DNA from 2 places in the Prosthecodimorpha staleyi genome. Region 2 is predicted to be linked to the other one. Evidence: riboswitches for the same ligand, from Rfam matches in the RefSeq annotation. Region 2 holds a riboswitch; the other holds the start of a gene.
What was found. A riboswitch is a leader RNA that binds a small molecule or an ion and turns the genes downstream of it on or off. The one in region 2 is predicted to bind cobalamin.
Positions count from the first base shown of each region.

Region 1: another riboswitch for cobalamin. It lies ahead of KL771_RS20040 (hypothetical protein); the one in region 2 lies ahead of KL771_RS01755 (TonB-dependent receptor plug domain-containing protein).

Region 1 is NZ_JAHHZF010000010.1:159,625-166,675, forward strand. Features, by position in the region: gene KL771_RS20025 (TRAP transporter large permease) at 1-1,610, opposite strand, end outside; gene KL771_RS20030 (TRAP transporter substrate-binding protein) at 1,647-2,663, opposite strand; gene KL771_RS20035 (LacI family DNA-binding transcriptional regulator) at 2,779-3,852, shown strand; gene KL771_RS20040 (hypothetical protein) at 3,867-4,178, opposite strand; cobalamin riboswitch at 4,301-4,527, opposite strand; gene rtcR (RNA repair transcriptional activator RtcR) at 4,703-6,319, shown strand; gene KL771_RS20050 (aspartate aminotransferase family protein) at 6,728-7,051, opposite strand, start outside.
Region 2 is NZ_JAHHZF010000001.1:411,243-418,293, forward strand. Features, by position in the region: gene KL771_RS01735 (ABC transporter ATP-binding protein) at 1-895, shown strand, start outside; gene KL771_RS01740 (ABC transporter ATP-binding protein) at 892-1,617, shown strand; gene KL771_RS01745 (DUF6867 family protein) at 1,678-2,034, shown strand; gene KL771_RS01750 (branched-chain amino acid ABC transporter substrate-binding protein) at 2,405-3,523, shown strand; cobalamin riboswitch at 3,702-3,923, shown strand; gene KL771_RS01755 (TonB-dependent receptor plug domain-containing protein) at 4,152-6,062, shown strand; gene KL771_RS01760 (ABC transporter substrate-binding protein) at 6,112-6,999, shown strand; gene KL771_RS01765 (FecCD family ABC transporter permease) at 6,996-7,051, shown strand, end outside.

The sequences.
Region 1 (7,051 bases), on a different contig from region 2:
CCGAGGATTACGAAGGCGACGATCGACACGGCCAGGAAGCCCCAGGCCCCGCCCGGCAGGGCCGCCATGATGCGTCCGAGATCCTGCGAGAAGCCCGACTGGGTCAGCCCCCAGGCCATCGCGGTGGCGCAGCCGACGATGAAGATGATGGCGCCGGTCAGCGAGGCGGTTTCGATCAGCATCGGGCCGATCCGGCGCCAGTCGAAGCGGCGATAGACGACGAGCCCCATCACCACCGAATAGGCGATGCCGATGGTCGAGACCTCGGTGGCGGTGGCGACGCCCTCGACGACCGCGGCACGGATGACGAAGGGCAGCGCGATCGCCGGCAGCGCGACCAGCGCCAGCTTCAGGATCTCGGGCGCCGGTACCCGCGCGACATGGCTCAGATCCTCGTGCCGGTAGCGGCGCCAGACGACGACGCAGAGCGCCAGCCCGAGCACCACCGCCGGCAGCATGCCGCCGGTGAACAGGGCCGCGATCGAGACGCCGGTGACCGAGCCTATGGTGATCAGCACGATCGAGGGCGGGATAGTCTCGGTCTGCGCGCCGGTGGCCGAGAGCAGCGCGACCAGGTCGCCAGGCTTGGCGCCGCGCGCCTTCATCTCCGGGAACAGCACCGGGGCGATCGCCGCCATGTCGGCGATCTTCGAACCGGAGATGCCGGAGACGAGATACATCGCGCCGATCAGCACATAGGAAAGACCGCCGCGGACATGGCCGAGCAGGCCGGCGAGAAAGCGGATCATGGCGGCCGCCATGCCGGTCATCTCGATCAGGAGGCCGAGAAAGACGAACAGCGGCACGGCCAGCAGGATCAGATGGCTCATGCCCTCGTCGAGCCGGCCGACCATGACCAGGAGCGGCGTCGAGGTGGTCAGCGCCAGATAGCCGAAGGTGGCGAGCGCGAAGGAGAAGGCGATCGGCACGCCGGCGAAGACGTTGGCGGCGACAACGCCGACGAAGAAGATCACCAGGTTGAGCTTGCCGAGCGGCTTCAGCACCGGCCCGGCCCACCAGAACAGCACGATCAGACCGGCCGCGACCAGGATCGCGGCGAGTGCGGGGCCGCGCGCATGCAGGCGGACGAAGCGGGCGAGCGCCGCGGCAAGCATCAATCCGATGCCGGTCGGGATGGCGGCCGCCCGCCAGGCGTTGCTGATCTCCAGCGCCGGGGTGACGATGAAGCCCTCCTCCTGCGCGTAGTCGAGCGCATGGTGGAAGATCAGGAGCAGAAACGCGATCGACGCGGCCAGCGCCAGCGCCTCCAGGAAGGCCCGGGCACCCGGCGAGACCCGGGAGACCAGCCCGGTCATGCGCATGTGCTCGCCGCGCCGCAGCGCCACCACGGCGCCGAGCATGGAGAGCCATAGGAACAGGATCGAGGCCAGTTCGTCGGACCAGACCAGCGGCGTGTGGAACAGGTAGCGGGCGGTCACGCCCGCCGCCAGGATGGCGATCTCGATGAGAACGATCGCGGCCGCCACCCCCTCGACGGCGGTGCCGATGATGTGATCGGCCCGCGCCGCGAGCGCGGCAAGGCCGGTCGGCGCGCCCGTCAGGGCGACGCCGGAGGGGCCCGCGGTGGCTGGGCGCGCGGCGGCGTGCATGTCCGTCGTCCTCGGTTCGAGCATGGGGCGGCGGCGTCAGGCGAGCTTGCCGACCGCGCCTTCCAGCAGGCCCCAGGCCTCGTCGCCGAAGCGGCCCTTCCATTCCGCATAGAAGCCGGCCTCGCGCAGCTTGGCGCGGAAGCTGTCCGGGCTGGTGCGATTGAAGGCGAGGCCCTTGGCCTCCAGGTCGGCCTGCAGGGTGGCGTTGAGCTTGCGGATGTCGTCGCGCTGCTTCATGCCGGCATCGTTGATCGCGCCGGCGACGATCTTCTGCAGGTCTTCCGGCAGGCCCTTCCAGGCGCGGCCGTTGGCGATGAACCAGAAGCCGTCCCAGATGTGGTTCGACAGGGCGCAGGCCTTCTGCACCTCGTAGAGCTTGGCCACTTGGATGATCGGCAGCGGATTCTCCTGGGCGTCGACCACCTTGGTCTGCAGCGCGGAATAGACCTCGGAGAATTGCAGGCTGGCCGGCGCGGCGCCGAGGCCCTTGAACATCGAGATCGACAGCGGGCTGACCGGCACGCGGATCTTGAGGCCGGCCATGTCGGCGGCGGTCTGGATCGGCTTGCCCGAGGTGGTCATCTGGCGGAAGCCGTTGTCCCACATCTTCTCGAAGGCGTAGAGGTTGACCTTGGCGATCTGGGCGCGGACATGGGCGCCGACCTTGCCGTCCATCGCGCCCCAGACCTGGTCGTAGTCGGCGAAGGCGAAGCCGACCGCGTTGATCGCCGCCGCCGGCACCAGGGTGGCGATCACCAGCGCGGACGGCGTGAAGAAGGTGATGCCGCCGCTGCGGACCTGCGAGAGCATGTCCGTGTCGCCGCCGAGCTGGTTGTTCGGGAAGATCTGGATCTGGACCCGGCCGTTGGTCTCGCGGGCGATCCGCTCGACGGCCTCCTGGGCGCGCACATTGAGCGGATGGGTGACCGGGAGATTGTTGCCGTATTTCAGATCGAATTCGGCGGCGCGGGCGATACCCGGGCGGCCGAGAGCGACGACGGCCGGCGCGGCAGCCAGCGACTTCAGAATGGTGCGGCGGGTCAGGATGGCCATGGGCACGTTCCTCAAGGTTATGATTGATTATGATGGTTCTTGATCCTCTTCCACGATATGTATTGATCGTGTAACGCGTCAAACGTCGTTTTTGATGGATTTTGATCGGATCTCGATGCCGGACTTACCCCCCTCGCCGCCGCGCCCGGGTCGGCCGCGCCAAAGCCGCCTGCCGCGCATCGCCGATGTGGCACGCCTGTCGGGTGTCTCGACGGCGACCGTCGATCGCGTCCTGAACGGACGGCCCGGGGTCCGGGCGCCGACGGTGCAGCGGGTGATGCGGGCGGCGGCGGAAATCGGCTATGCGGTCGAGCTGCCGCCCGATCCGGCCGCATCGCTGCAGCCGATGCGGCTCGCCTTCGTCCTGCCCGCAGGCACCAACCGCTTCCTGGCCGGCCTCGGCCGCCTGATCTCGGGGGCGGCCGACCAGCTCGCCGGCTTCAACATGCGGGCGCGGGTCGACTTCATCGAGAGCTTCAACCCGGACCTGCTCGGCCGGCACCTGAAGGAGCTCGGCCGCGATGTCGACGGCGTCGTCTTCATGGCGATCGACCATCCGGCGGTGCGCGAGGCGGTCAACGCCCTGGCCGACCGCGGCGTGCCGACCGTGACGCTGATCTCCGACATCGGCCATGCCCGCCGCGCCGCCTATGTCGGACTGGACAACCGGGCGGCCGGCCGCACCGCGGCCTATCTGATGGCCCGCTTCATCGGCCCGCGCCCGGCCAAGGTGGCGATGATCGCCGGCAGCCTCAGCTACCGCGCCCATGGCGAGCGCGAGATGGGCTTCCTGCACATGTTCCAGGAGGCCTATCCGGCCGTCGAGGTGGTCGGCCTGCGCGAGGGCTACGACGACCAGGCCAAGAACCATCGGCAGACGAAGATGCTGCTCGCCCGGCATCCGGATCTCGCCGGCATCTACTGCATCGGGGGCGGCCCGGAGGGCATCGCCAAGGCGTTGAAGGAGGCCCGGCGCGACAGCGACGTGGTGCTGATCGGCCACGGCCTGACGCCGGAGGTGCGCGAACTGCTGGTCGACGGCACCATGGACGCAGTGATCACCCAGAACCCGCACGGGTCGCTGATGAGCTGCGTCTCGATCTTCGCCAACATCCGCGCCGGCCGTCCGGCCCAGGACGGCGTCGAGCCGGCCCGCTCCGAGGTGGTGTTCCGCGAGAACCTGCCGTGATGCCGACGGCGCCGTCAGGTGACCGCGGACGGCCGCGTCGGACCGGCAAGGCACAGATCGATCAGCCGGGCGACCCGCCACGCCGCCTCGTCGAGCGCGGCGGTCAGTTCCGCTTCAGGCAGAGCCGGCGTCATCGCAGCGGCAAGACGCCGCAAATCCGTCTCGCTCTCGGCCGAGGCGGCGAGACTGAGCAGAACTGCCGCCGTGTCCGCCGTCGACGGCACGGCAGTCGGCAATGGCCGGGCGGTCCGGGCGGCGCGCCTGCGGCGGACGGCCCGCCCCGACGCGGCAAACCAAGTGGCCGAAATGCGATCGATGTCCGTCATGGAGCCCTCCGCTCGGTTGCGGCGGAGAGCGCGGCAGGATGGCGCGGCGGCGGACGCAGAACCGCGGGAAGCGGATGCGCGTCGTCGACGAAGCCTCCGCCGGTGCACCCCGCCCGGACCATGGTTCTTCTCGTGCCACGGCAGGTCTCCTGGCTCGCGGGTCATGACCGGCGCCCCGTCTTCCCGCACCGTCCGGATTGCCCGGACGATGCAGTGACGTTGGTGGAGCGCCGGCTCACCGCCGACAGTTGCGGGGGCAGCTCCGGCATTGTCCGCCGTGACGGACGCACCGGATTCCCTCTTAGCCTTCGCGACGGGATCGCGAAGGACCGTGACGCCCGACCGTAGGCGAGGCCGACCCGCATGGTCAATGCGCAGGCGGCGATGAATCGGCGCCGACGACGGCCGCGCAGGGCAGACCTGCAGGCGGCACCGGCTGCTCCGGGCCGGCGGGCCGGGCCGCCGGAGTGCTGGACGGGCGGCGTTTCCCGGCTACTCTCGCGGACCCCAGGCGGAGCCCGCGCATGTCCGAATCCTCTTCGAAACGCCGCGTCGTGCTCGGCTTCGTCGGTACCGTGCTGGATGCCGGGCGCGCCGACCGGCGCTTCGACAAGTGGCGGCCGACCGTCGCCATGTGTTGCCATCCGAGCCTGCCGATCGACCGTTATGAACTGTTGCGGGATGCCCGCCATGCCGAACTGGCCGAAACGCTGGCGGCCGACATGCGGGCCGCCTCGCCGGCGACCGAGGTGCGTCAGGTCGAGATGAATCTGACCGACCCCTGGGATTTCGAGGAGGTCTTCGCCGCGCTGCACGACTATTGCCGTGCCTATCCTTTCGAGCCGGACGCCGAGGATTACCTCGTCAACATCACCACCGGCACCCATGTGGCGCAGATCTGCTGGTTCCTTCTGGCCGAAGCCCACTATGTGCCGGGTCGCATCATCCAGCTGACGCCGCCGAAGCGCTGGAAGGACGGCGCGCCGGGCGGCTACACCATCACGGATCTCGACCTCTCCCGCTACGACCGGATCGCGCGACGGTTCCAGGCCGAAGCCATCGAGGCGACATCCTTCCTGAAATCCGGCATCGCCACCCGCAATCCGGCCTTCAACCGGATGATCGACCGCATCGAGCAGGTCGCGCTGCGCTCGCGTGCGCCGCTCCTGCTGACCGGGCCGACCGGGGCCGGCAAGTCGCAGCTCGCCCGGCGCATCTACGATCTGAAGAAGACGCGGCGGCAGGTCGCCGGGCCGTTCGTCGAGGTCAATTGCGCGACCCTGCGCGGTGACAGTGCCATGTCGACCCTGTTCGGCCATGTCAAGGGCGCCTTCACGGGTGCCGTGACCGAGCGGGCCGGGCTCCTCAGAAGCGCCGACGGCGGCATCCTGTTTCTCGACGAGATCGGCGAGCTCGGTCCCGACGAACAGGCCATGTGCCTGCGCGCCATCGAGGACAAGCGCTTCCTGCCCGTCGGCGCCGACCGGGAGACGGCCAGCGACTTCCAGCTGATCGCCGGGACCAACCGCGATCTCGGCCCCGCCGTGGCGGCCGGTCGCTTCCGCGAGGACCTGCTCGCCCGGCTCAATCTCTGGACCTTCGACCTGCCCGGCCTGAAGGACCGGCGCGAGGACATCGAACCCAATGTCGACTTCGAACTGAAGCGCCACGCCGAGCGCGAAGGCGTCAACGTCACCTTCAACCGGCAGGCGCGCGCCCGCTACATGGCCTTCGCGCTGTCGCCGGACGCGCTGTGGTCGGCGAATTTCCGCGATCTCGGCGCCTCGATCACCCGCATGGCAACGCTCGCGCCGGGCGGCCGCATCGACGAGGCGGTGGTCGAGGAGGAGATCGACCGATTGAAGGCAACCTGGCACGGCCAGCGCCGCGACGGCCCCGAAGCCCGGCTTGCCGGCCTGCTCGATGCCGACCGGCTCGCCAGGATCGACCCGTTCGACCGCTTCCAGCTGGCGGAGGTGATCCGCATCTGTCGCGACAGCCCCAACCTCAGCGCCGCTGGCCGGACCCTCTTCGCCGCCTCGCGTCTCGACAAGGCCTCCTCCAACGACGCCGACCGCCTGCGCAAATACCTCGCCCGGTTCGACCTCGACTGGGCGACCGTGACGGAGCGTGGCGGGTAGGCGCGCGCCGCACCGCCATCCGGGCGGGCGCGAAGGGAAGATGCCGTCCGGAGATCCCCTCCCGCCATCCCCCCCGCCCCCGCGGCTCCTTCCCCTTCGCCCCCTTGGGGGAGAAGGTGGCCGAAGGCCGGATGAGGGGGGATTCCGCAGCGGATTCCACACCACCGGTCCGAGGCAGATCGAGGCGCTACCGCCTGAGCAGCGTAGGTTGCGATCCCGTCCCCCTCATCCGCCCTGCGGGCACCTTCTCCCCCCTTCAGGGGGAGAAGGGGAAGCTCTTGAGAGATCATCGAATTGGACTTCTCGCCATCCCCCCGCCCCCTCGGCGCCTTCCCCTTCGCCCCCTTGGGGGAGAAGGGGAAGCCATTGGGAGATCTTGCGAAATCGACCTCTCGCCGACCCGGATCGTCAGATCGAGTCCTTGAGGACCTGGGCGAGGGTGCCGATCAGCTGGTCGATCTCGGCCTTGGAGATGATCAGCGGCGGCGACAGGGCGATGATGTCGCCGGTGGTGCGGATCAGGATGCCGCGCTCGAAGGCGTCGAGGAAGCAGGAGAAGGCGCGCTTGGTCGGTTCGCCCGGGATCGATTCCAGCTCGATGGCGCCGATCAGGCCGATATTGCGCACGTCGATGACATGCGGCAGGCCCTTCAGCGACTGCAGGGCGTCCTCCCAATAGGGCGCGAGTTCGGCGCCGCGGGTCAGGAGGCCGTCCTCCTTGTAGGTCTCCAG
Region 2 (7,051 bases):
GAAGCCCCTGCTCAAGCTCGAGCATCTGACCATGCGCTTCGGCGGCCTGGTCGCGGTCAACGACCTCAGCTTTTCGGCCGGCGAAGGCGACATCACCGCCCTGATCGGCCCGAACGGCGCCGGCAAGACGACCGTGTTCAACTGCATCACCGGCTTCTACAAGCCGACCGAGGGCCGTATCGCGCTCCGCCATGGCGAAGCCAAGGTGTGGGACGAACTCGACGCCGCCACAGCCCGGCCCGACCGGCGCATGGTGCGCGCCGGGGCCGGCCTCTACCTGCTCGAACGCATGCCGGATTTCGAGGTCTCCGCCCACGCCAAGGTGGCGCGGACCTTCCAGAACATCCGCCTGTTCTCGGGCATGACGGTGCTGGAGAACCTGCTGGTCGCCCAGCACAATGCGCTGATGACGGCGTCCGGCTTCACGGTGCTCGGGCTGCTTGGCCTGCCGGCCTACCGCAAGGCCGAGAAGGCCTCGATCGAGAAGGCCAAATACTGGCTCGACCGGATCGACCTGATGGACCGGGCCGACGACCCGGCTGGCGACTTGCCCTACGGCGCGCAGCGCCGCCTGGAGATCGCGCGCGCCATGTGCACCGAGCCGGTCCTGCTCTGTCTCGACGAGCCGGCCGCTGGCCTCAATCCGCGCGAGAGCGCCGAACTCAATGCGCTGCTGCTCGGCATCCGCGAGAAGGACGGCACCTCGATCCTCCTGATCGAGCACGACATGTCGGTGGTCATGGAGATTTCCGACCATGTCGTGGTGCTCGACTACGGCACCAAGATTTCCGACGGAAAGCCCGATTTCGTCCGCAACGACCCGAAGGTCATTGCGGCCTATCTGGGCGTCTCGGATGAAGAAGTCGAAGCCGTCGAGGCGGAGGTTCTGTCGTGACTGAACCGCTCCTGTCCATCCGCGGCGTGAAGACCTACTACGGCAAGATCATCGCGCTGAAGGGCGTGGATCTCGATGTGAACGAGGGCGAGATCGTTACGCTGATCGGCGCCAACGGCGCCGGCAAATCCACCCTGATGATGACCATCTTCGGCAACCCGCGGGCGCGCGAAGGCAAGATCGTCTATCAGGGCGCCGACATCTCTCGGATGCCGACGCATGAGATCGCCCGCATGCGCATCGCCCAGTCCCCCGAGGGCCGGCGCATCTTCCCGCGCATGTCGGTCATGGAAAACCTCCAGATGGGCGCGGCGATCAACGACTTCGCCCATATGGACGAGGATCTGAAGCGGGTCTTCGACCTGTTCCCGCGCCTCAAGGAGCGCATCAACCAGCGCGGCGGCACACTGTCGGGCGGCGAACAGCAGATGCTGGCCATCGCCCGCGCGCTGATGTCGCGTCCGAAGCTGCTGCTGCTCGACGAGCCCTCGCTCGGCCTGGCGCCGCTGGTGGTGAAGCTGATCTTCGACGCGATCCGCGATCTGAACCGCACCGAGGGACTGAGCGTGTTCCTGGTCGAGCAGAACGCCTTCCACGCGCTGAAGCTTGCCCATCGCGGCTATGTGATGGTCAACGGCGTCATCACCATGAGCGGTTCCGGCAAGGAACTGCTGGAGCGGCCGGAAGTCCGCGCTGCCTATCTGGAAGGCGGCCGCCACTGACCGCCAGCCGCGTCGAACGATCAGGGGATCGCATGTCGATCCGCAACCGGTAAGGGTCCCATGGAAAAGCTCCAGGGCGTTCTCTACGAAGAGGAAAGCATCCGGCTGTTCCTCGCCGTGACGGTGGTGATGGGCGGCTGGGCCGCCTGGATGACGGGCAAGGCCTGCGCCTCGACCTGGCGGCCCTACTGGACCGTCTTCCTCTACATGCTGGTGCTCGGCGCGGTCGTCCGCTACCTGCACTTCGCGCTGTTCGGCGGCACGCTTCTTTCGGCGCAATTCTATCTGGTCGACATGGCGGTCGCGCAGGTGTTCGCGGCGATCGGATACCGCCAGATGCGGACGCGCCAGATGGTGACGAAATACAACTGGCTCTACGCGCCGCTGGGCCCGCTCAGCTGGCGCAGCCGCGTCTGAGGGGCGATCTTCACCGTCGCACGAGATTCGTCCGGGAAAGCCGTTTTTCGGGTGACAACTCGTTGATTTCGGGCAAGGATCGCGCCCCAGCGGGTGGGACCGTCGGCTGGGGATAACGGGCTGGGAGAGAAGCGCCTGCTTCTGCCTGGAACCGGACAGAGCCCCGCCGAAATCCGAAGGCAGGACCATGGCGTTTCGGCCAGACGGCCAAAGCGCCTCCGGCCTTCGCGGACTGGTTCGGAACCCGGGGGATCCGAGGGCGGCGACTGCGATCAACGCGGTCCGGCCTCGGACCGCCGAATGGGAGGAGGCCCACGGCCGATCGGGGATCGGCGAGGGCCTGGAGCAAACTGTGGAGAGGAGCATTTCCATGAAGAAGATCTGGTTGGCCAGCACCGTCCTGGCGGCCTCGATGGCCTTCGCCGGCATGGCCCATGCCGACATCAAGCTCGGCGTCGCCGGCCCGATCACGGGTCCGAACGCCGCGTTCGGCGCCCAGCTCAAGAACGGCACCGAGCAGGCCGTCGAAGACATCAACGCCGCCGGCGGCATCCTCGGCCAGAAGATCGTGCTGTCGGTCGGCGACGACGTCTCCGATCCGAAGCAGGGCGTCTCGGTCGCCAACAAGTTCGTCGGCGACGGCATCAAGCTGGTGGTCGGCCACTTCAACTCCGGTGTCACCATGCCGGCGTCCGAGGTCTATGCGGAGAACGGCATCCTGACCGTCACCCCGTCGGCCACCAACCCGAAGATCACCGAGCGTGGCCTCTGGAACGTGTTCCGCACCTGCGGCCGCGACGACCAGCAGGGCCGGCTGTGGGCGGACTACGCCAAGCAGCACTTCAAGGGCAAGAAGATCGCCGTCGTTCATGACAAGACCACCTATGGCCAGGGTCTCGCCGACGCTGCCAAGGGCTTCATGAACAAGGACGGCATCAAGGAAGTCCTGTACGAAGGCGTGAACACCGGCGAGAAGGACTATTCGGCGCTGGTCTCCAAGATCAAGGCGTCGGGCGCCGACATCCTGATGTGGGGTGGCCTGCACACCGAAGGCGGCCTGATCGTGCGCCAGATGCGCGACCAGGGCCTGAAGACCGTGATGATGTCCGGCGACGGCATCACCGACGACGAGTTCGCCTCGATCGGCGGCGACGGCGTGATCGGCACCCTGATGTCGTTCGGCCCGGATCCGCGCAACAACCCGGCCGCCAAGGACGTGGTTGCCAAGTTCAAGGCCAAGAACTTCGATCCGCAGGCCTACACGCTCTACTCCTATGCGGCCGTGCAGATCATGAAGCAGGCGGCCGAGAAGGCCAACTCGCTCGACCCGAAGAAGATCGCCGACGCGATGCATTCGGGCATGACCTTCAAGACCGTGCTCGGCGACATCTCCTACGACAAGAAGGGTGACCGCACCACCGTCGACTACGTGATGTACACCTGGAACAAGGGTGCCGACGGCAAGGTCACCTATACGCAGAACAAGTGATCCGAACGGACCGCAAGGTTCGATCGCATCCGGAAAGCCGCCCAGCAATGGGCGGCTTTTCTTATGAGCACCTCGGCAATGCTGCCGCAATCCGCGGCTCAGTCCGGCGCTTCCGATGCACGGCAGGACTGCGAGCATGGGCCGACCGGCGGCTTGACTCTCCCGGCCGCCATGCGCACTCTCGATTTCGTGAAGAGGTTCCGTCGCAAGACGGATGAAAAGGGAATGTCGGTGAGCCGAGACCGTCTCCGGACGGGCACGGCAAATCCGCAGCTGCCCCCGCAACTGTGAGCGGCGAGCCCTCTCCCCGAAGCCACTGACGGCCTCCGCGCCGTCGGGAAGGCGGGAGACAAGGCCGTGACCCGCAAGCCAGGAGACCTGCCCCTTCCGTCACTCCTGATCCCGGCGCGTGGGGCGCCGGATCGCGGCCGTTCCGAGCGGGTGACATGAGACGTGTCGCCGGTGCCGGGACGGGCCGCAGGCGGGTGGACTTATCCGCCCATCGCTCCGCTCTCCCCCGATTCCGCGCGACACCGGTGTTGGAACCGACGCGGCCTCGGCGCTGCCGTCGATCGGCTGCGGCCCGCCGCTTCGGTGCGGCCGCAAGGGGGCATGAATGCACGGAACTATGAACAGGCACCGCCGCGCCCTGTTGGCGGCCGCAGCGATCTGCGCATGCGGCGGGCCGGCGTCGGCCCAGGACGCCGCCCAGGATAAAAAGCTCGATCTCGGCACCATCGTGGTGTCGGCGAACCGCACGCCGACCGATGCCGCCAAGGTCGGCTCGGCGGTCACGGTGATCGACCGAGCCACGCTGGAGCGCGCCCGGGAGACCTACGTCAAGGACTACCTCGACCGCGTGCCCGGCTTGAATTTCGCCCAGATCGGCGGTCCCGGCGGTCTGACCTCCGTGATGATGCGCGGCGCCAACGCCGCCTACATCATGGTCCGGATCGATGGCATCGAGGTGTCCGATCCGACCAAGACGCAGACCGCGGCCGCGCTGGAGCACATGCTGGTCGGCGATGTCGAGCGGATCGAGATCCTGTGCGGTTCGCAATCGGCGCTCTATGGCGGCACGGCGGTCGCCGGCGTGATCGACATCACCACGCGCCGGGCCGACGGTCCCGGCGTCAGCCACCGCGCCGCCGTCGAGGTCGGATCCTTCGGAACCGTGTCCGGGCGCTACGGCCTCTCGGCGGCGACCGATTCCAGCGAGGTCAACATCTCGATCGAGCGGGCCAAGACCGACGGCATCTCGTCGGCCGATTCCCGCGCCGGCAATCGCGAGAAGGACGGATACGACAACACCACCTTCTCGGCCAATGCCGCCACGCGTCTGAACGAGGCATTCCGGGTGTTTGGCGCCTTGCGCTACAGCCGCCACGACAGCGCCTTCGACGATTTCGTCTGGGGTGTCGGTCCGACCGACGAGGTCAAGGGCACGCCGCGCAACCGGACCATCGGCGAGGATGCCGGCATTCGCGTCGGTGCCGATCTCGATCTGATGGACGGGCGCTGGAAGAACACCTTGGCGATCCAGCACTACGACACCCAGAGCACCACTTGGGGCGGCTATCCGGGCCATTACGACGGCGACCGGACGAAGCTCGAATATCTCGGCAGCTTCCGGCTGAACGACATGCTGGCCTTCTCGTTCGGAGCCGACTACGCGCGCGAGACGGCACGCTCTTCCGAGGGTCTGTCGGGGACGATCGACAATGCCGGCGCCTTCGCGCAGGCCTCGCTGGAACCGATCGCCGGCCTGACCCTGACCGGCGCGCTGCGCAACGACCATCATTCGACCTTCGGCGACCATCCGACCGCGCGGGCGACGGCGGCCTACCGTCTGTTCGAGGGCACCAAGGTGCGCGCCAGCTGGGGCACCGGCTTCCGCCCGCCCTCGGCCTACGAACTGTTCGCACCGATCTACGGCAACCGGTCCCTGAAGCCGGAGGAGAGCCGCAGCCTGGACGCCGGCATCGACCAGAGTTTCTGGGACGGTCGGCTGACCCTTTCGGCGACGGTCTTCAAGCTGGACACGCGGGATCTGATTCAGTTCGCCTACGATACCGGCGTCGGCGCCTACCGCTACCTGCAGGTGCCGGGCCTGAGCCAGCGGCGCGGCATCGAACTCGCCGGCAAGGTCCAGGCGCTCGACTGGCTCGCCCTCGACGGCAGCTACACCTTCACGCAAGCCGAACAGGCGGACGGCTCGCCGCTCCTGCGCGTGCCGCGCCACAAGGCGACCGTCGGCGCCACGGTGACGGCGATCGAAAGGACGACGGTCTCGGTGCGTGGAACCTGGGTCGACGACATGCGCGACACGGACTATTCGGTCATCCTGCCGGACTTCAGTTCGCCGGTGCGCAAGCTGCCCGCCTATTTCCTGCTCGACGCGACGGTGACCTACCGGCTGACCGACACCTTCGACCTGACCCTGCGCGGCCGCAACCTGCTCGACCAGCGCTATCAGACCGTGTGGGGCTACGGCACGCCCGGCGCCTCGGTCTATGCCGGCCTGTCGGCGCGGTTCTGAGGCGGGCCGAATGATGCGGCGGGGCACGGCAGCGGCGGCGATACTGGGCATGGTGCTGTCCATGACGGCCGCAGTGCGCCTCGAGGCCGCCGAACCGCCCCGGCGCGTCGTCTCGGTCAATCTGTGCACGGATCAGCTGGCGCTGCTCCTGGCGGCGCCGGGTCAGCTGGTTTCCGTCTCGAGGCTCGCCCATGACCCGACCATGGCGGCGCTGGCCGAGGCCGCGCAGAGGATTCCGGCGAATGGCGGGACGGCGGAGGAGATCTATCTTCTCCGGCCGGACCTCGTGCTCGCCGGCACCTACACGACCCGCCAGAGCCTCGACATGCTGCGGCGGCTGGGCATCCGCGTCGAGGCGTTTCCGCCCGAACAGTCCCTCGACGACATCCGCCGGCACATCCGGCGCATGGGTGCGTTGCTGGACCGGGAGGCCGCAGCGGAGGACCTGCTGGCGCGCTTCGAGGCCGATCTGGCCGTCCTGGCGCGCCCCCGGACGGCCGCGTCGCCGCTCGCCGCCGTCTATTTCGGGGCCTCCGGCACCGCCGGGCGCGACAGCCTGGTCGATGCGGTCCTGGCCGCCGCCGGCTGGCGCAATCTGGCCGCGGAAATCGGTGTCGTCGGCGTCGGACTGCTGCCGTTGGAGCGCCTTGTTGTCGCCGCTCCCGATGCGGTGATCGGAGAGGCTCCCGATCCCGGCGGCCCGGCGCTCGCCCACGCCAGCTACCGGCACCCGGCCCTTCTGGCCGCGATCCGCTCGGCCACCGGCGTCACTGTACTGCCCGACCGACTGACCATTTGCGGCGGCCCCTTCACGCTGGAAGCGGTCCGACAATTGCGCGCACTCGCCGACCGCATGGCGGCCGCCCGCCCGCCCGCCGCCGACGGCAGCGGCGCTCCCGGACCCGGCATCGCGGCGGACATCGAGGCCCGGCCATGACCCTATCGGTGCCGGAGCGCTGGCTTCTCCCGCTCCTCGGCGTGCTGACACT